DNA from 3 places in the Paenibacillus sp. GCM10027629 genome. Region 1 is predicted to be linked to each of the others. Evidence: riboswitches for the same ligand, from Rfam matches in the RefSeq annotation. Region 1 holds a riboswitch; each other region holds the start of a gene.

Region 1 (6,610 bases):
GTCCCGACAGGCTGGGTGACCAAAGCTGATTTCCTAGCCGGATATGGGGCTGCACAAGCTGTGCCAGGTCCATTGTTTACCTTCGCTAGTTATTTGGGCGCGATGACGAGTGGGGTGAAGGGAGCGATCATAGCGACGGTGGCCATTTTTCTCCCTGCATTCCTATTAATCGTTGGGGCATTACCATTCTGGAGTTCCATTCGGAGAAGCCCCAAGCTTCAAGGCGCATTCACTGGCATTAACGCAGCCGTTGTCGGTATTTTACTGGCAGCGTTATATAATCCGCTCTGGATAACGGCAATTCTTACGCCTGTTGATTTTGCATTTACTTCCATCTTGTTCTTGATGCTCGTCTTCTGGAAGCTACCTCCTTGGAGCGTCGTGATGACTGGAGCGATCGGTGGTACAGTAATTTCACTTCTGCTCATGTGACATGCTGATCGTACCGGGGGCTTGGCTCCCGGTGTTAGCAACAATCCTTGACTAATCTTTGCATCAAGGTTATTGTAGATAAATAAAGTCTATAATTGATTGGGGTGAGAAGATGAAGTTCTCCAAAGCGACAAACTATGCCCTTCATACAATGCTGATTTTGGTTGCATTCGCACCGGATAAACCCGTCGGCGTACAACAGCTTGCTGAAAGGCAGGGCGTATCTTCTACCTATCTGTCGAAAATCTTGACGAAGCTGGTAAAGGCCGGATTAATTGAATCGGCTTCAGGGGCTAGCGGAGGCTATCGACTGAAAGCAAAGAAAGAAGATATCTCGTTCTTGGACGTTATTCATGCTATTGAAGGTACGGCATCCTTGTTCCATTGCGGCCTTCATGATGATACGGAATGTGCGATTCAAAGCGTGATGATTTCTGCCGAAGAAGCGATGGAGCAGCAGCTTCGCAGCAAAAAAATCTTCGAGCTTGCTCAAGAAATAACGTTGTCTAAGTAAGGCATCGTTATTTTTTGGCATCAATTATAGATATAATATATCTTTGATATCTTTTAAAATTCGGAGGGATGATTCTTATGATGTGCGATTGTGCTATTGTGGGCGGAGGCCCAGCGGGGTTAAATGCCGCGTTGGTGCTGGGAAGAGCTAGGCGGAGTGTAGCAGTAATAGATAATAATCAGCCAAGGAATCGCGTTACGCATGCGTCTCATGGGTTTATTACGAGAGATAACGTCACACCTGCCGAGTTCAGGCGTATTGCCTACGAAGAGATACTACGTTATCCATCCGTACGGCATTGGCAAGTTGACGTAACCCATATACGCAAAACAGAGCAGGGGTTCGAAATCAAGACCCAATCGGATGAAATCATCCAAGCAAGAAAGGTTATATTGGCTACAGGGTTGAGGGAAGTCTTTCCTGACATTGAAGGTCTGCACGACTTTTATGGATCAAGCTTATTTAATTGCCCTTATTGTGACGGATGGGAGCTCCGAGATCAGCCACTTGTCATTGTGTCAGAAGAAGCTGGAATATTTCATACGGCTAAAATTATGTATAACTGGAGTCAGGATTTGGTTGTCTGTACGAACGGACTTGAAATCTTAACGGAAGAACAACAAGATATCCTCTTATCCAAAGGACTTCGTATCATGAATAAACCAATCAAAGCTTTCACAGGTAAAAATCGTATGTTGGAGGAAGTGCATTTTACTGATGGCACTTGGATCAAGCGGAGCGGCGGGTTTATTACCCCTACCTTCGTATCTAAAGCAGCGTTTGGCGAACAGCTTGGCTATGAGACGACAGCATACGGGGGTATTGTGACCGATCCAGCAGGAAGGAGCTCTGTTGCAGGTCTATACGCAGCAGGAGACGCGGCTTATGTAAGACCTTCTCAAGTTATCTATGCTGCAGCTGCAGGGAGCAAAGTTGCAATGACTGTCAACGCTGACCTAACAGATGAGGATTTTTTATAAAAAATAAAGAATCACGGCGTGTGAAATAGATAATGAAAGAGCAAGATACAAGTAAACGTTTTCTTGGTATTAAAATCACCCATTTTTTTATTTGCAGCCATCTTTTTCGCGTTTTACAAGGTTATCAATATGGCGTAATATTCAATGTTGGAAATGAACATTACAAGATAAATCATTACAATAAATTCTCATATTCGCTGAGTTTTCCGTTAGGGAAAACGGGGGAACCAACGTGATGGATAAAAACATATCATCACATGGGGTGAATCTGCAGTTATGCAGTAGGGTGACTCTCACCATCCGAATCCGACAGCTAACCTCGTAAGCGTTGATCGAGAGAGAGGATATGAATACTGTGATCGCGTCAATATGACCACAGAGGTTCACGCCTCTGTGGTTTTTTATTGTCAAAATTCGTGAATGACGGCTTGGAGGTTGGTCTTTGAGATGGATAAAACATCGCGATACAAGGGATTATAGCTACATATTCAGACAACAAGTTGTATTAACCAAAAGGGGAGCAATACTTACGATGTTATCCATTTTAAAACGAGTATTAATTGGAAGACCACTCAAATCAACGGAATTGGGCGAACAAAAAATCAATAAAACGAAAGCATTAGCTATTCTGTCTTCAGATGCTTTATCCTCTGTCGCATACGGTCCAGAGCAGATTTTAATTGTTCTGATCACCATTAGCTCAGCTGCATTTTGGTATTCGATCCCCATTGGAATAGGTGTCTTAATTCTATTAACCGCTCTAATTTTATCCTATCGTCAAATTATTTTTGCATATCCGCACGGTGGCGGGGCTTATGTCGTATCCAAGGAAAACCTTGGCATGTACCCTGGGTTGGTCGCGGGCGGATCTCTATTAGTTGACTATATTCTTACGGTTGCCGTAAGTGTATCTGCGGGTACAGATGCCATTACGTCCGCATTTCCGAGTCTACATGAACATAACGTAGGGATTGCTATCCTATTTGTTGTGTTTATTACGATCTTAAATTTAAGGGGCGTAACGGAGTCGGCTTCCATCTTGGCTTATCCAGTATATTTGTTCGTACTTGCTTTGTTCATTTTATCGGGCGTGGGCATTTATAACATCCTGACAGGTCAAGTATCCCCTGATCTGCAAGCCCCAATCGGAACACCGGTCGCAGGAATCAGTTTGTTCCTATTATTAAAAGCATTTGCATCAGGAAGTTCAGCCTTAACAGGCGTAGAGGCGATTTCGAACGCGATACCGAACTTCAAGGATCCTGCACCGAATAACGCAGCTAAGACGTTAATTGCAATGGGATCATTACTCGCGCTCTTATTTTCAGGGATCATCTTCTTAGCGTACTATTATGGAATTTCTCCTAAAGAAGAGGTTACGGTAGTATCACAGATCGCTGAGCAGACCTTCGGAAGGAACTTTATGTATTTCTTCATCCAAGGAACGACGGCATTAATCTTGATCCTTGCGGCGAATACAGGGTACTCTGCCTTCCCATTACTAGCGGTTAATCTGGCCAAAGATAAATTCATCCCAAGAATGTTCACCATGCGTGGAGACCGACTGGGATATTCGAACGGAATTATTTTCTTAGCCGTCATGTCCATCATCTTAATTGTTGCATTCGAAGGGAAGACGGAACATCTCATTCCCCTGTATGCGGTCGGAGTATTTATTCCATTTACACTGTCTCAGACCGGGATGATGCTGAAGTGGCTCCGTGAGAAGCCGAAAGGCTGGGTTACCAAGTTTATTATTAACACGACCGGCGCTACGATTAGCTTGATCGTCACACTCGTGTTCTTCATCACCAAATTTACACAGGTGTGGTCCGTATTAATCTTCTTGCCGATAATTATTGCTATATTTCATCAAATTCGGAAGCACTACGATGCGGTGGGCGAGCAGCTTCGCATTACAGATTGTGAGCCTGCCCCACCAATTGAGGGAAATGTCATTATTCTTCCAGTCGCAGGGATTACACATGCGGTTGAGAACTCGCTGAATTACGCGAAGTCATTGTCAGCTCACCAGATCATTGCGGTACACGTTCCTTTCGAACGAGAAGATGAATTGATTTTCGAGGAAAAATGGAATAAATGGCAGCCAGACGTGAGACTTGTGACCTTGCATTCACCGTATCGAAGTATCATTAACCCATTAACGAAGTTTATTGATACCGTTCAGCGGAAAGCCAGCGAATCCAACTATCAGGTGACGGTCATTATCCCACAGTTTATTCCGAAGAAAGGCTGGCATAATATCTTGCATAACCAGTCGAGCTTGATGATTCGAGCACACTTGTTATTCCGTCGAAATGTGATAATCACGACTGTACCGTATCATTTGAAGAAATAATGCATCGATTATCAGCTGTCTCAATTCGTTGAGGCAGTTTTTTTGATTAAAATATTAGTATATGATAATATGCTCATATATATCGATAGGGAGGTTGAAATGAATGCGGGCAGAAATTGATATTCTCATCATTGGTGCAGGTCAAGCTGGATTGGCTGCTGGATATTATTTGAAACAAGCGAACAAGTCATTCTTGATTCTTAGTAAGGAGAAAAGCATTGGTGATGTCTGGCGAAATCGGTATGATTCCTTGGTTCTATTCACCCCGAGATGGTACAGCGCCCTACCTGGACTTCGACTGGAGGGTGAACCGAATGGATTCGCGACGAAAAATGAAATTGCGGATTATTTGGCCCGATACGCGATACACTTCGATTTACCTGTTCAGCTTAATACAGAAATACGCTCCATGACCAAGGAGAAGGATTTCTTTATTGTTCGGACGAATGCCATGGAGTTTATCGCCAAGAAGGTAATCATCGCGACGGGTCCGTTTCAAAAGCCATTTATTCCAGATATAGCGAGTAAAGTACCACATGATATGTATCAAATACATACGGCGGATTACAAGAAACCTTCTGATCTAAAAAAGGGTCCTGTACTTGTCGTTGGGGCAGGGAATTCTGGCGCACAGATTGCAGTTATCGATGATTTTATCGTTGCTGGGATGTCACCAAGATTCGAAGATATGCCATATGATTTTACCGATATGGTTCAACGCTTACGAGATGGTGAGACAAATGTGAAGTTCTCGAATGAGCTCAATAAACCTGTTCTTGAAGTGGCGGCTATGTTCGACGAATACCGGAAACGCGTTGCGGAAATGGCCATCAAATGGAACGACTGGCGTCAAGGTAAGATCAAAGGAGAGCCAGCCGCGCAGCAGCCGGAACAGCAGTCGCAGACTGAAGAAGTCGAAGCTCCTGATTCTCAAGGTGAAGCCGATAGCTCCGATTCTTCTCCGCCTAGTGAAGAGGTTAGCTTTGAATCTGATGGTCCATCTGATGAATCTGCAGGTGACGCTAAATCTGATCCTGCCCAAAGTGGCGTTACGGACACGGAAGATAAGCAGGAGATCACTGCTGTAGACGTTGATGCAGATATTCTTGAAGCGTATATCCTTGAACATAAACCGCAGTTCGACGACGTAGAGCTAGATTTCCCTGAACTTCTAAGACAGCGTAAGGAAGATAAAAAGACCTGGATGAACATCGCGACTAGTCTGAACATTTCTAGCGGCAAGTTCAGTGCGGCGTGGAAGTCATATAAAGATTTGGATGCGAAGAAGATGAAAGCGGAGGGAGCGGCGTAAGCCGTTCCTTTCGTAGAGAAGAACTCGCTAAGCTATCCCACCTGCATATACAGAATTTTTGGGTAAGCAACTTCTGGAGAATTTATTTGTTAACGCCTAGCTGAACGGATATTAAGGAGATGGCAAAGCCCCACTCAATGAGCAGGGCTATGATTTAAATATTTATTCTTCTTCAGGTCGTTTCACTTGAAGAGGAGGAGGGATTAACCAGCCTTTTTCTTTGGTCATTTGTAGAATTCGCAGGCCCAAGGCGGTTTTAGTGATATGGTATTTTGCAAATAAAGCACCAATATCTTCTCTGATTGTTTGACCCATTGCTTGACTACAAGCAACAAGTCCGATAGAAGTATCTGCAGCGATTTTAGCAGCTATTTCAGGATCACTAAATCTTGCGCCGACAGGGATGTCCTCAAGGTTTGCGGATGGTCTATCAGGCATAATTGGCGCAGTGGGGATTCCATTATCAGTGAGCAATGTATCGCATTCTTTAATCTCCAACTTTGCCTGATCAATAAGAGCTTCCAATATTTTTTTAAGATCCTTGTCACCTGAGTGATTTAAATATGCTTGGTAGCAGGAAACAGCACCTCTCGCAACTATAGAGGCCGACCAAACGCTAAAAATCTCACCATAATGCATTGGTTCATCTTTTGGATTTCCACTTAGAATACCCATTAATCTAACTCCTTTTAATGTTTTTGTACAAAACTTTAAAACCTCGAGACATGTAAACGAGCCGCCAATCAATAACGTGGGGGTAGTATTGTTCGGCGAGAAAGTGAGAGCAAGACATACACAACGATTTACTCAAACCCGTGACTTAAAAGCAATCGTTATGTACCCCACAATATGATAACCAAACTGATTATTAGTATTCATAAATTGATTAAAGGAGAGGTCAAAACCAAGAGGAGAGAATGGAGAGATGAAAACAGCTTCATAGAAGGAAGCTGTTTTATGGGCGGGTGCATGGGGAAGCCAATGGAACCACCATATTGTAATAAGTGTTTCGA
Region 2 (6,610 bases), on a different contig from region 1:
GTATCCAGTGCACTTGATGCGGACCGTATGGACTATTTACTTCGAGATGCGTATTTTACCGGTGTGAATTACGGGACATTCGACATGGACCGCATTCTTCGGGTGTTAAGACCTTATCGGGGCCGCATTGTTGTGAAAGAGAGCGGTATGCATGCGATCGAGGATTATTTGATGTCGAGATACCAGATGTACTGGCAGGTTTATTTCCATCCCGTGACACGCAGCTCTGAAATTATCCTGCGACAAATTTTCAAACGGGCACAAGAATTGTATGACAACGAATATTCGTTCCAATTCATGCTGGAGCCATTGCCTTCTTTATTTGAAGGAAAAATTTCAATGGAGCAATATATACGCCTCGATGAGGCTTTAATTCAGACAGTATTTATGCAGTGGACGCAGGAGCAAGATGAGATCCTTGCGGATCTGTGCGATCGGTTCATGGAGCGTAAATTATATAAATATGTCACGTTAGATCACTTGGATGATCAGCAGAAAGATAAGATACATGAGCAATTCGTACATGCAGGGTTAAATCCAGCCTACGATCTGGAAATTGACTCGCCAACGGACTTATCCTATTCGATTTATCGCTCAGGAGAACATCCGATGGGCAAGCAGATTGTGCTCTTGAATCATCATGAACAGCTTCGGGAAATTTCCGAAGTATCCGAAATTGTGCGTTCAATCAGCGGCATTCGCAAAGGCAAATTCCGTTTGTATTTTCCTGAAAATAAACTACGCGCCGTTGCCCACCTGCTTGATCGGGAAATTTCTAAATTATTCGATATGCCAACGACATAATCAAGGACAAAAGATATCAAATTAAGACATTAGAAGGAGATTATGAACTGATGTTATTCGACACACATACGCATTTAGACGCAGTACAATTCGACGAAGATCGGGAGGAAGTCATTGCAAGAGCGCTGGAGCAAGGCGTTACGCAGATGATTAATATCGGGTTTAACCGTGAGACGATCCCGACGACCATGAAATTGGCGGAAAGCTATGATTTTATCTATGCTGCTGTAGGCTGGCACCCGCAAGATGCGATTACGATGCAGCCTGGTGACCTCGAGTGGATTGAAAAGTTATGTGCACATGAGAAGGTTGTTGCGATTGGTGAGATCGGACTGGACTACTACTGGGATACCTCACCAAAGGATGTGCAGCATCGCGTATTCCGTGAACAAATTCGGTTAGCAAAGCGTCTTGATATGCCGATCGTTATTCATAATCGGGATGCGCACGAGGATGTCGTTCGCATTTTGCGCGAAGAGCATGCTGAGGAATGTGGAGGCGTAATGCACTGTTTCTCCGGCAGCTGGGAAATTGCCAAGCAATGCCTAGATTTGGGGTTCTATATTTCATTTGGTGGCCCCATTACATTCAAGAATGCAAGGGTTCCCAAAGAGGTGCTCGCGAACGTTCCGAATGACCGATTTTTGATCGAAACAGACTCGCCATATTTGACGCCGCACCCCTATCGCGGGAAGCGAAATGAGACAGGTTATGTACGTCTTGTCGCGGAGGCAGCAGCGGAAATAAAAGGGCTGAATTTGGAAGAAGTTGCTAAAATTACGATGAAAAATGCCCAAGCCTGTTTCCACTTAGGATGAAAAACGGTGAAAAACGCATGAAAAACTTAATAAACGGGTGAAATAGGTAGTTTTCATCTCAAAAATCGAAGAATATTACAAAATTTTAACCATTAATATCTAAAAATGAGTTTGATGCCTTCTTTACAAGCATGGAGCATTCAGAGTATGATTCAAATCAGAGTTTGAATATTGTTCCATCCATTTTGTATCGCTGAGTCTCCAAATTGGAGAGCGGGGGAACCGATATGGACCTTCTCAGGAGGGTTCGTAATTGATTTCTTAATGGGGTGAATAGAGGGCTTCTCGCCATGAGCGGGATAGCAATCTTAGGGCGACTCTCACGTCCGAATCCGACAGCTAACCTCGTAAGCGTGCAGGGAGAGGTACCCTCGTGCGGCCATCAACTATTGTTTCCAACAGGAAGCCACGAAAGAGACCCTCTTTACGCTAGGCTTCTTTTCTTTTGAATAAAGTTGAGTAGGACGTCATACTGTTACAGAACAGGAGGTGGGGGGACGTACCTAACAGAGGATGGTGTACAGCTGTCACATGCAGGTTGATGCGGCCGTTGTGCAAAAATACAGTATATAGTCTTCGTCAATTTATGATCATGCTTAACACCTGACGGCGGGACTATGAAGGAGGTCTGAAGACGTGGGCGTTTTCCAAACTGAGGAATCCCATGGTACACGATCATCCAGCATGTCTTTCGCATTGCGATGGATGCATGAAAACGTGCGTTTGATATCACTCGTGGCTCTACTGTCACTCGCGATGACTTTCATGTTAATGGTGGTGCTGAATGTTTACGCCAAGAAGGATATTTCTCTGGTCGTAGACGGACAACATATCCAGGTCGAAACGACAAACACAGTATTACAGCACCTACTGGATGAACAAGCTATACAAGTCGGCGCATACGACAAGCTGTCGATGCCGCTCCAATCGGAGCTTAAGGATGGTGACAGCGTTGAAATTTGGCGTGCGGTTCCCGTTCTTGTCACAGCAGATGGTCAGACAAAAAACTTGTTTACGACCGAAAAAACAGTCAAAGAAGTACTCGCAGCTGCGAATATACCAATATCTGAAGACGATAAAATTACACCTGCGCTGAATACACCGATTTCGAACAAACTGGATATTAAGATTACACGCGTCAGTACGAAGTTGGTAAATCGCGAAGTATCGATTCCTTTTGAATTCGTCAAAAAACCCGATGCAACGCTCCTGCAAGGCAAACAGAAGCTAATCCAAGACGGAAAGTCTGGACTTGTTGTTCAGAAGATTGAGAAGGTCTTCGAAGATGGCAAGTTGGTTTCGATCAAAATGGTTGATAAGGCCTATAAATCCAAGGCAACACACAAGATCGTTGCTTATGGTACAAAGAAACCTGAGGCTAAAGTCCGAACTTTGTCTGCTAGTGGACCAGGGGTTGCGAAAATTCATAGCCTTGGTAAAGAAGTGAAATATGCAAAAGTGCTGAAAAATGTAACGTTAACCGCCTATTCTTCGGAAGAAGATGGCATTGGAACGCGGACGGCTTCAGGCACGACCGTAACCGAAGGGCGCACAATCGCTGTAGATAAGGACGTCATTCCGATTGGTTGGTGGGTATACATCGAAGGAGTCGGATTTAGACGAGCGGAAGATACAGGTGGCGCTATTAAGGGCAATAAGATTGACGTGTATATTCAATCCCTAAAGACAGCGAATAAATTCGGCCGTAAGAAGGGGCATACCGTCTATGTGATTGGACCGGTCAAACCGTCGGCGAGCTAATGAGGGTCGTAATTCTAGGCCATGCTTCATTTGCCAATCGTGTATTAATCATATAGTATTATCCATAACAATATGCCATGATAAGAAGAGGGAAACCTCTTCTTTTTGTATTTTGCGGAAGAAAAGAAAGGAAGCGGATTGTACATGATTAAGGAAGTCATCGTGGTCGAAGGGAAAGACGATACCACGGCCATTCGGCGGGCTGTAGAGGCCGATACGATCGAGACCGGGGGGTCTGCCATTAACAATGCGATATTAAAGCGTATTGCGCTGGCTCAGGAGCGTCGAGGCGTAATCATTCTGACAGATCCGGATCATGCCGGGGAACGTATTCGCAAGATTATATCGAATCGTATCCCGGGCTGCAAGCACGCTTTCTTGAAGGAAGCGGATGCCACCTACAAAGGGGACATCGGTGTAGAGAACGCATCGCCAGAAGCAATCCGGTATGCGCTGGATCATCTACGAACGGAATATGAGAAGAATGAACAGCTCATCGATTGGGGTGATCTGATGGATGCAGGACTAATTACCCATCCGAATGCAGCGAGTCGCAGAAGGGCGATGGGGGATATACTTGGGATTGGCATGTGCAACGGAAAGCAGTTCTATAAACGGTGCGGCATGTTCCAGATAAGCCGAGAAGAGTTCTTGGCCGCGTTAGAGCAAATTGAAAATGAAGGGCTGTAGAAATGATGAAAGAAATCAATTCAGCTGGGGCACGCATCGATATTGCGACGCCGAAGCGGACGAAAGATATTATTGGAAAGCATGGATTTTCATTTAAGAAAAGTCTAGGTCAGAATTTTCTGATTGATATGAATATATTGAACAAAATTGTAGATGCTGCAGAACTTGATGAGACCATGGGGGCTCTTGAGATTGGACCTGGGATCGGAGCGCTGACAGAACGTCTTGCGCAGACGGCAGCAGAAGTGACAGCAGTAGAGATCGATACACGATTGATTCCGATTCTGGAAGAGGTACTTGCACCTTATCCGAATGTAGGCGTCGTTCATGGAGACGTGCTGAAAGTGGATTTGAAGCAAATTTTCGAGGAGCGGTTCTCTAAGGTAAGCAAAGTCAGTGTCGTAGCGAATCTTCCTTACTATGTTACGACGCCCATTCTTATGAAGCTACTCGAAGAACGTCTACCGCTGCAAAATATTGTGGTGATGATCCAGAAGGAAGTGGCGGACCGGATGGCTGCTCGCCCAGGTGGGAAAGACTACGGCAGTCTAAGTGTAGCAGTCCAATATTATTGCGAGCCAGAGCTGGTATGTACGGTACCGCATACGGTGTTCATTCCACAGCCGAACGTGGAGTCTGCTGTGATTAAGTTGAAGGTGCGGGATACACCGCCAGTTCAGGTCGCAGACGAAGCCCATTTCTTCCAAGTAGTACAAGCCTCGTTCGCGCAGCGACGGAAGACGATTGCGAATAACTTAAAGGCGAGATTCTTCAATGAAGGCGGCCGTGAGGCGCTGGAAGCCGCGTTACAGGAAGCGGGTATTGAACCTCAGCGCCGAGGCGAAACGCTAAGTATCGCTGAATTTGCGCGTCTTAGCGACGTATTGTTGGCAGCAGGACGGGTATAACCGCTAAAATCCGGTTGATTGCAGGAAATCGATGTGGATTCGAACAGAAGATAGACACCAATCCATGGGCACCTCCATACGATAGACAGAAGAGGTGATTTGGGCCATGAAGCAAGGAGATCTTGTCGTTCGAAAATCGTATGGCGGAGACGTCACATTTCGCATCGAGGCATTTATGAAAGATTTAGTGATTATCAAGGGGATTGACTTTCGTCTATTGGCGGATGCTCCCACGAATGATTTGATGCCTGTAACCGAGGGGAAACCTCTACACTATAAAGAAGAGCAGGCGTTTATTCGTGCGAAGGAATCGACTCGGCTTCTGGAACAGCATAGACGCGTGCAGACCGAGCGGAACCAGGCAGATTTGAATCAGAAAATGATGAACCACCAACCTTACTTTGAAGTACCCGGCAAAGTGCTCCACTTGGACGGGGATCCGAATTATTTAAAGAAGAGTCTAGATTTGTACAATCAACTGCGGGTCCCAGCCGAAGGCCATTACGTGACAGAAGCAAACATGGCTGACGTCCTCTACCGACTGCTTCCCCGTGTAAATCCGGATATCGTTGTCATTACCGGACATGACGGCGTCTATAGGCATTTGAAGAATCGTGATTTGTACAGCTTATCCAGTTATAAGAACTCTCAGAATTTCGTGAATGCCATCAAAACGGCACGGCAATATGAACGGAATTTCGATGTATTGAATATCGTTGCAGGGGCATGTCAGTCGCATTTCGAAGCACTGCTCCAAGCAGGTGCGAACTTCGCAAGCTCACCGGGACGTATTCTCATCCATGCGCTAGATCCGGTGTATGTTGCAGCGAAGGCATCTTTTACACCGATCCGGGAGACGATAAATATTGTGGAAGTTCTCTCCCAGACGATTACGGGAACCGACGGTATGGGTGGTATTGAGACGCGGGGAAGTTATCGAATCGGTCTTCCGAAACTTCGAGACTTAACTAATTTGGACATTGTTCCGTCGATTCCGTGAATAATTTTCGAAATTTAACAAATTTTCCGTTGACAACTTCAAATAATCGTTGATATAATATTCAGTTATTTGACATCACCCCTTGAATTGGTTATAATGGACAAGGAAAGAGGTGGTAGTTGACAATGGCTAAAAATGCGCTGTTGGAAATTAAACGTAGCCTAGAAGCCCATGTCGGGCGAAAAATTATGCTGCGAGCAAACGGTGGTCGCCGAAAGACCATTGAACGTACCGGTGTACTTGAAGAAACCTACCCATCTGTTTTCATTGTTAAACTTGACCAGGACCAGAACGCATTTAAGCGTGTTTCATACAGTTACGCCGACATTTTGACGGAATCTGTGGAATTATCGGTATGCGAGGACGATGGCCAAGTGCGCATCACATATATCCAGAATTAAGGCTTTTGTAGTAAGCATCACGGCAGCCCTTCGGGGCTGTCTTTTTTCATGGAGTGATAAGTGAGTATGATCTGGATAGGGAACAGCCATACTAACGATAAGGGCAGCGAATACACTCCAGTCATAAATACATCCCTTAAAGGAGGACCTGAGATGAGCCGCAGAAGAAGTGTCATGTCAGATCAATTGAAAGTTGAGCTTGCAAAGGACCTCGGGTTTTATGAGACA
Region 3 (6,610 bases), on a different contig from region 1:
GAAAAGAACATGGAGGGGAAAGTCTTTTGAAGAAGAAACTGATGTTATTGCTTATCATGATGGGTCTTATCTTTACGACGGTGCCACCGATGCAGACCCATGCGGAGTCAGAGCTCGATAAAATTAATAAAGAAATCAAGAAATTACAACAGCAACAGCGTTCCGCGATGAAGAAACAGCAGCTCGCTGAGAAGAGTGTGAAGGAAGCGAAGTTTGCCAAAGAACGTACGGCTTCAGAAATCACGGTTATTATGGCGCAAATTAATGATGTTACCAAAGATATGATGAATACTTCTGAACAGATCGACCAGACGGAGGAAAAGCTCCGCCTGGCAGCGGTTGAACTTGAAGAAGCGACCGAACGTGTTCAGAGCCGTAGTGAGCTGCTGGATTCGCGCTTGCGTCTCATGTATACGAATGGATTTGTCTCCTATCTCGATGTACTGCTTGATTCGGCGAGCTTCTCGGATTTTCTAGATCGTATTGATATGCTGAAATCGGTTGTTGGTCAGGATAAAGATATCTTAGCTGACAACAAACGGGACAAGCTGCTGGTTATCGATAAGAAGAAGCAGGTTGAGGGCGATCTAAAGCAAGTTCGAGCGCTCTATACCAAAATGAACCTCACCAAGGAAGAGCTTGCAGGCAAAGAGAAGCAAAAAGAAGTGATGATCGCGAGCCTCAGCAAGAAGATTGAAGAGGGCGAAGAGATCAGCGATGAGCAAGAGAAATTCGTCATGGAGCTCGCGAAGAAGACAGCGGAGCTGCAAGAGAAGAAGAAAAAATTCAAGCCGAAATATAAAGGCGGCAAGCTGGGTATGCCAATTCAGACTTTCCGAATTTCATCCGGCTTCGGACCACGGACCCATCCTGTGACAGGGCAAAAGGGAAAAATGCATACAGGACTTGATTTCGCCGCGCCGAAAGGCACATCAATTTATGCTGCAGAAGCAGGGATCGTCATCGTTGCTCAGACGGTTAGTGGCTACGGGAACTGTGTCATCATTAACCACGGTAATGGAATATGGACGTTATACGGACATATCCGTAATGGCGGGATCGTCGTTGAGAAAGGCCAGGAAGTGAAGAAAGGCCAGAAAATAGCTGAAGTAGGCAGTACGGGGCAGTCGACAGGAAACCATTTGCATTTCGAAGTGCGGGTGAATGAAGTACCGAAGAATCCAGTCGGTTACTTGAATTTATAGACTGCAGGGTAGACTTTTCTCACGCTCGCCTGAAATATGCAAATAAAAGGTGCATGCTTGTCATATACTACCACGAGAATCTTGTGAAAAGATGGAAACCTCTCCTGTGGGAGTTGGTTATAAGGTGGTGATTCTTGTGAAATTTACAGGTCGGGCAGTGATCGCATTTGTTCTGCTCACCATGTTCGCAACGTGCCTAATTACGTTGACGGTGGTGGAGAATCCGATTTTGACAAGTGGTGATCGACAAGCGAGCACGACGAAGTTCTCTGGGTTTACGAACAATGAATTTAAGAAGTTGAACACAACACTGCAATTGATCGAAGGTCAATATTATAGTGATGTTGATCGGGAGAAGGTCATTGACGGCGCAGTGAATGGCATGATGGATGCGCTCAAAGACCCTTACTCCGTATATATGAATGAGCAATCCGCAGGGCAATTCGCATCGAGCTTGGAAGGGACCTACACGGGCATTGGTGCGGAAGTGACCATGGAGGATAACAAGGTAACGGTATTGTCACCGATCAAGGGTACTCCGGCAGAACGCGCAGGAATCTTACCGAAGGATGTATTCGTCTCGATTAATGGTGAGAAGCTGGACGGGCTGAAGCTAAGTGAAGCCATTGACCGCATTCGTGGTCCGAAAGGAACGAAGGCGAAGATCAAAGTCCGCCGTACGGGTGTTGATGCATTGCTCGAATTCGAGGTCATCCGGGAGGACATTAGTCTGGAGACGGTGCATGGGCAAATGTTAGACCAGAAGATCGGACTGATTGAAATTCGTCAGTTCTCGATGAATACGGGAAAACGATTCAAAGAGGAACTAACGAAGCTGGAACAAGGCGGCATGAAAGGGCTAATCATTGATGTGCGTAACAATCCTGGCGGCTTCGTTCCTGTTGTAACGGACATTGCAGAGAATTTCATTCCATCTGGACAGGTGATCTATCAGCAGGAGCGTCGGGATGAGAAGGTGACGAAGGCGTTGTCCCGTGGAAAAGGGACGAAGAAATATCCGATAATTACGTTAATTAATGAAGGCAGCGCGAGCGCCTCGGAGATTCTGGCTGGCGCGTTGCAAGATCATCAGTTAGCGAAGCTTGTGGGCGTATCGTCTTTTGGCAAAGGAACCATGCAGGTCACATACAAGGAAGAGTTCGATGACGGCAGCTTGCTCAAGATGACGTTCGCGAAGTGGCTCACTCCCAAAGGGACTTGGGTGCATAAGAGCGGCATTAAGCCGGATTTGGAAGTGAAGGAGCCGGATTATTATTTCGTCGCTCGGCTGTCGCAGAAGGAAGAACTGAAATACGATATGAATAATGAAGATGTGAAGAACCTGCAAGTGATGCTGGAGGGTCTTGCTTATCATCCGGGCCGTAAGGACGGTTATTTCGATCATAAGACTGAGCAGGCGGTGCGAGCGTTCCAGATGCAATCGGGCTTGCCGGAGACAGGTTATGTGGATGATGCGACAGCCCAGAAGCTCGAGGCTGGCATCAAGATACGTCTTCAAGATCCGAAGTACGATACACAATTGAACAAAGCGGTCGAAGTGCTCCGGAAGGAAATTCGTTAGTCCGCGTCGAATATGGAGAGAAGGCTTAGGATTTAGCCTTCTCTTTTTTGTGCCTTACTTACGAATGAATTGGGGGTTGAGGAATGGGAATTGTGATGGAGATTTTATGGAATATTGTTGAAGCGATCGTGCAAATGTTTTTACAGCCGTTTCTATATATAGCGATTATTCTGATTGTCTTCCAATATCGTCGTCAGGTGATGTTGGAACGTAAGCTGTTCTCTGTCAAAATGCACGCACTAGGGGATCAACTGATACGTACCTTACTTGGTGGATTACTTGCGGGGATTGGGATCTCACTCGTCTCGGCTTTCACAGGAATGACGCTGACGACGGAGGCAATCCTGCTCGTATGGTTCGTTGCACTGATTTTAATGCTATTCCGTGTCCGGTTCTTATGTCTTGCATATGCCGTGGGGGTACTTGGTGTGCTACAGTTTATTGCCGATCGGTTCCCGGATTGGGAGCTGACGGGGTTCACTGGATCGGTGCTTACGACGCTGCGATCACTCGACATACCGGCATTAGTGGCTTTGGTTGCATTGCTGCATTTGGCAGAAGCGATTCTGATTCGCTTGCAAGGGGCAAAGTTCGCGAGTCCGTTATTTGTGGAAGGGAAACGAGGGAAGCTCGTAGGGGGCTATCAAATGCAAAGTTATTGGCCTGTCCCCTTGTTTCTGATGATTCCGGCACAGACGGTTGGTTCGGTACTTCCTTGGACGCCATTCTTCGGTGGGGAAGCGTGGACGAATGGTTGGATGCTCATGGCGTTTCCTGTCGTGATCGGTTTCAGCGAATGGACACAATCCCGATTGCCGCAGGTGAAGGTCAAACAGAGCTCGTTCTGGTTAATGGTATATAGTATTGTTTTGCTAGGGCTCGCATTCGCTGCGGGGCTATGGAGTCCGCTCATGCTCGTCGCAGCCTTGTTCGCGATCGCTATGCATGAATGGATCTATTGGTACAGCACGAAGGAAGAGGCCGAGCGCAGCCCATTATATGTTCATGATGATCGAGGATTGCACGTCTTGGCGGTTATCCCAGGGACGCCTGCACAGGAGCTTGGGATTGAACCGGGCGAGATTGTACATAAAGTGAACGGGGTTGCAGTGCGTACGAAGGAAGAGCTGCACCAAGCGCTTCGCACCAACCCCGCATTTTGTAAGCTGGAAGTGATTAACCTCACTGGAGAGATTAAGTTCTTGCAGCGGGCGATATTCGCAGGGGAACACCATCAGCTCGGCGTTATTCTCGCCCCGGATCAGGATGCTTCTTATTATGTGGGCAAAGGGCCAGCTTCGATCTTCACGATCGTGCGGATGAAGCTAGCAGGCGTTCATTCGAGAATGAAGATGTAATAAGCTACAGCTAAGGTTGTTAGATCATTGATGTTATATGTAAATGTAGGATCGTTCGTACTGCATAAATCCAAGAGTGCCGATTCGATGAGCTGGATTTTAGCGGGATGCCATGAACCACCATAACGGACGAGATAGTCAATCGCTTGGATGGCACTCATACCTGCTAAATGATGGTACGTAGAGGCCCATTTCACCAAATCGGTCGGTGGAGAGGTAACGATTCGATACTCCCCCCAGCCGACGCGCACACCATTGGATAACTTGAGTATCAGTGTGGTGGCATGGTCAGGCTCCTCCAATTGGAAGATTTCGATTTGTCTCAGTTGGCTTGATAGTTGATTTTTCATCGAAACTGTGTGTGTTGCGTTCATGTTCATACGAAGCATCTCCTTAACGATATATATGATCGACAAAAAGAAGCCCACGAAATAGAGGATTCCTCTGTTCGTGGGCTTCTTGCGTACCGCTCGATTGGGCAATGAGCAGCACGAAGAGAACGCGCAATACGATGCGAGACCTCTCTCAATGGATCGCTTACGAGGTTAGCTGTCGGATTCGGGTCTGAGAGATGACCCTACGGCTTACAGCCGATTCACCCCAAGAAGCTAGATTAGCTTCATAGTTGGTTCCCCCGCTTCTCTCATCATGAGAATTCAGCGATTAATCAATTGGCTGTATCATACGCCTGTGTGAGATTTTTGTAAAATGGTGGGAATCACCGTATTTTGAAGTTTGAGAAGCTGTAGATTGAAGTAAGCGCTATATTCATAGGTTCTCGAAGGCTAGATTGTTTTACGATCCGTTTCTATCAATTTTGTCATAAAAATGCCATGTTTGATCGAATATTGTAAGAAATATAGGTTTTTTTTCACTGTACAGTTTTGGAAAGCTTTGGGATAATAAGGAGATTAGTATAATTGTTACATAGTGGAAGGGGAAAAAGAAATGAGAGCGAAGACGTGGAAAAAGTGGTTAGGCGTCACGCTAGTCGCGATGATGGTCGTGCTTGCAGGCTGTCAATCGATCGGCGGAGTGAATATTGTCAAAGTTGTTGAGAACAGTCTCAACGTGAAGTCTAGTGAATCCAGCCAAAACTTGTCTGTGGAGTTAATCCCTCGTAAAGACGGCGCATTAACAGCTGAGGACAAGAAGATTATTGATCTTGTAAATGGCTTTAAATTGGACATTGACCATGCGGTAGCACAAGATCCATCACATATGTCATTAGCAGGGAAGATTACATATGGCGGGAAGGCTGTACCATTCAAACTTGGCATGGAAGACACGAATGTAACCGTGTGGATTGAAGGGATTAAGAAACCGGTCGTTGTCTCTCTAGCCAATGAAGAGTTGGAAGGCGAGCTGGTTGCTGAAATCGAGAAATCGCAAGATGTGTTCCGCGGAGCTGTTCAGAAGCTAGGTGCATACCTCGTGAAGCAAGCGCCTGTACCGAACACCGTATCGGTATCTTCCGTAACATATACAGTATACGGGGAGAGCCTGAATCTGCAGAAGCTCCATATCGAGATTAATGGTGACGAAGTCATCGGTCTCGTGAAGACATTATTAACGAATATGGTCAAAGATGATGCGGGATTACGCGAGATTACAACCGCATTATACGATGCGTTCTATCCAATTGTTGAAAGTCAAATGGGAATTTACGCTGATCAAGGCGCAGAAGATAACTTCTTTTCTTCCATAGCGAAGGACAAGGAAGTTGGTTCATTGGTACTCTACAAGTTCGTGAAGAACGGAATTGATGAAATACTGAAGGATTTCGATGCGCACGCAGAAGAGCTTATGAAGCAAGATGAAGTGAAGCAAGTGCTTAGCAAAGAATCCGGCTTGAAGCTGGACCTCTACGTGGATAGCGAAAATCAAGTCCGTAAACAGAACTTAGAGCTTACGGTTGCTCTTCCAGATATCGAAGACATTCCGGTTCAGAAGGTTATTGTACGTGCTGCGGCTGAGTCGTGGAATATCAATAAAGCCGTGAAGCTGGATGCTATCGACACAACGAATGGTGTAGAGAAGCTGGATGGATATGCGCTTTCGGGCAAAGGCTTCTTGGCGAATTTCGATAAGAGCTCGGCTGCTTTCGGAATTCTGAAGAATGACCTAGGTCTTGGCAAAACCGACTTCTCCGTATTCGAAGAAGATAGCTATGGAAGTGATGACTACTATCCAGGCTGGTGGACACTCGACGGCGTTGGTATGGTGCCACTCAGCGTCATTGCAGATGGGTTTGAGGCAGAAGTGAAGTGGGATGCAGCTACGAAACAAATCGTTGTCTATGATGCACTGAACGATATTACCGTAGAGCTTAAGATCGGATCGACAACGGCTTATGTGAACGGTGAAGCGAAGACGATGTCTCAACCGGTATTGGTTGATGATTATGATGCATCGAACGTGCCACTGCGATTCATCGTCGAAGCGCTTGGTGGTCAATTGAAATG

The links. A riboswitch is a leader RNA that binds a small molecule or an ion and turns the genes downstream of it on or off. The one in region 1 is predicted to bind cyclic di-AMP.
Region 2: another riboswitch for cyclic di-AMP. It lies ahead of ACFQZR_RS27790 (resuscitation-promoting factor); the one in region 1 lies ahead of ACFQZR_RS15100 (APC family permease).
Region 3: another riboswitch for cyclic di-AMP. It lies ahead of ACFQZR_RS00615 (hypothetical protein); the one in region 1 lies ahead of ACFQZR_RS15100 (APC family permease).

What each region holds. Positions count from the first base shown of each region.
Region 1 covers NZ_JBHTGZ010000009.1:1,232,868-1,239,477, reverse strand. Annotated here, with positions in the region: gene ACFQZR_RS15115 (chromate transporter) at 1-432, shown strand, start outside; gene ACFQZR_RS15110 (RrF2 family transcriptional regulator) at 545-946, shown strand; gene ACFQZR_RS15105 (NAD(P)/FAD-dependent oxidoreductase) at 1,024-1,926, shown strand; cyclic di-AMP (ydaO/yuaA leader) riboswitch at 2,112-2,270, shown strand; gene ACFQZR_RS15100 (APC family permease) at 2,459-4,285, shown strand; partial or broken gene ACFQZR_RS15095 (flavin-containing monooxygenase) at 4,389-4,928, shown strand; gene ACFQZR_RS15090 (DUF3231 family protein) at 5,760-6,272, opposite strand.
Region 2 covers NZ_JBHTGZ010000021.1:9,929-16,538, forward strand. Annotated here, with positions in the region: gene ACFQZR_RS27780 (HD domain-containing protein) at 1-804, shown strand, start outside; gene ACFQZR_RS27785 (TatD family hydrolase) at 855-1,622, shown strand; cyclic di-AMP (ydaO/yuaA leader) riboswitch at 1,804-1,990, shown strand; gene ACFQZR_RS27790 (resuscitation-promoting factor) at 2,259-3,383, shown strand; gene rnmV (ribonuclease M5) at 3,528-4,073, shown strand; gene rsmA (16S rRNA (adenine(1518)-N(6)/adenine(1519)-N(6))-dimethyltransferase RsmA) at 4,079-4,981, shown strand; gene yabG (sporulation peptidase YabG) at 5,088-5,981, shown strand; gene veg (biofilm formation stimulator Veg) at 6,107-6,382, shown strand; gene ACFQZR_RS27815 (small, acid-soluble spore protein, alpha/beta type) at 6,536-6,610, shown strand, end outside.
Region 3 covers NZ_JBHTGZ010000002.1:63,418-70,027, reverse strand. Annotated here, with positions in the region: gene ACFQZR_RS00630 (murein hydrolase activator EnvC family protein) at 27-1,205, shown strand; gene ACFQZR_RS00625 (S41 family peptidase) at 1,342-2,787, shown strand; gene ACFQZR_RS00620 (PDZ domain-containing protein) at 2,871-4,145, shown strand; gene ACFQZR_RS00615 (hypothetical protein) at 4,124-4,525, opposite strand; cyclic di-AMP (ydaO/yuaA leader) riboswitch at 4,665-4,817, opposite strand; gene ACFQZR_RS00610 (copper amine oxidase N-terminal domain-containing protein) at 5,094-6,610, shown strand, end outside.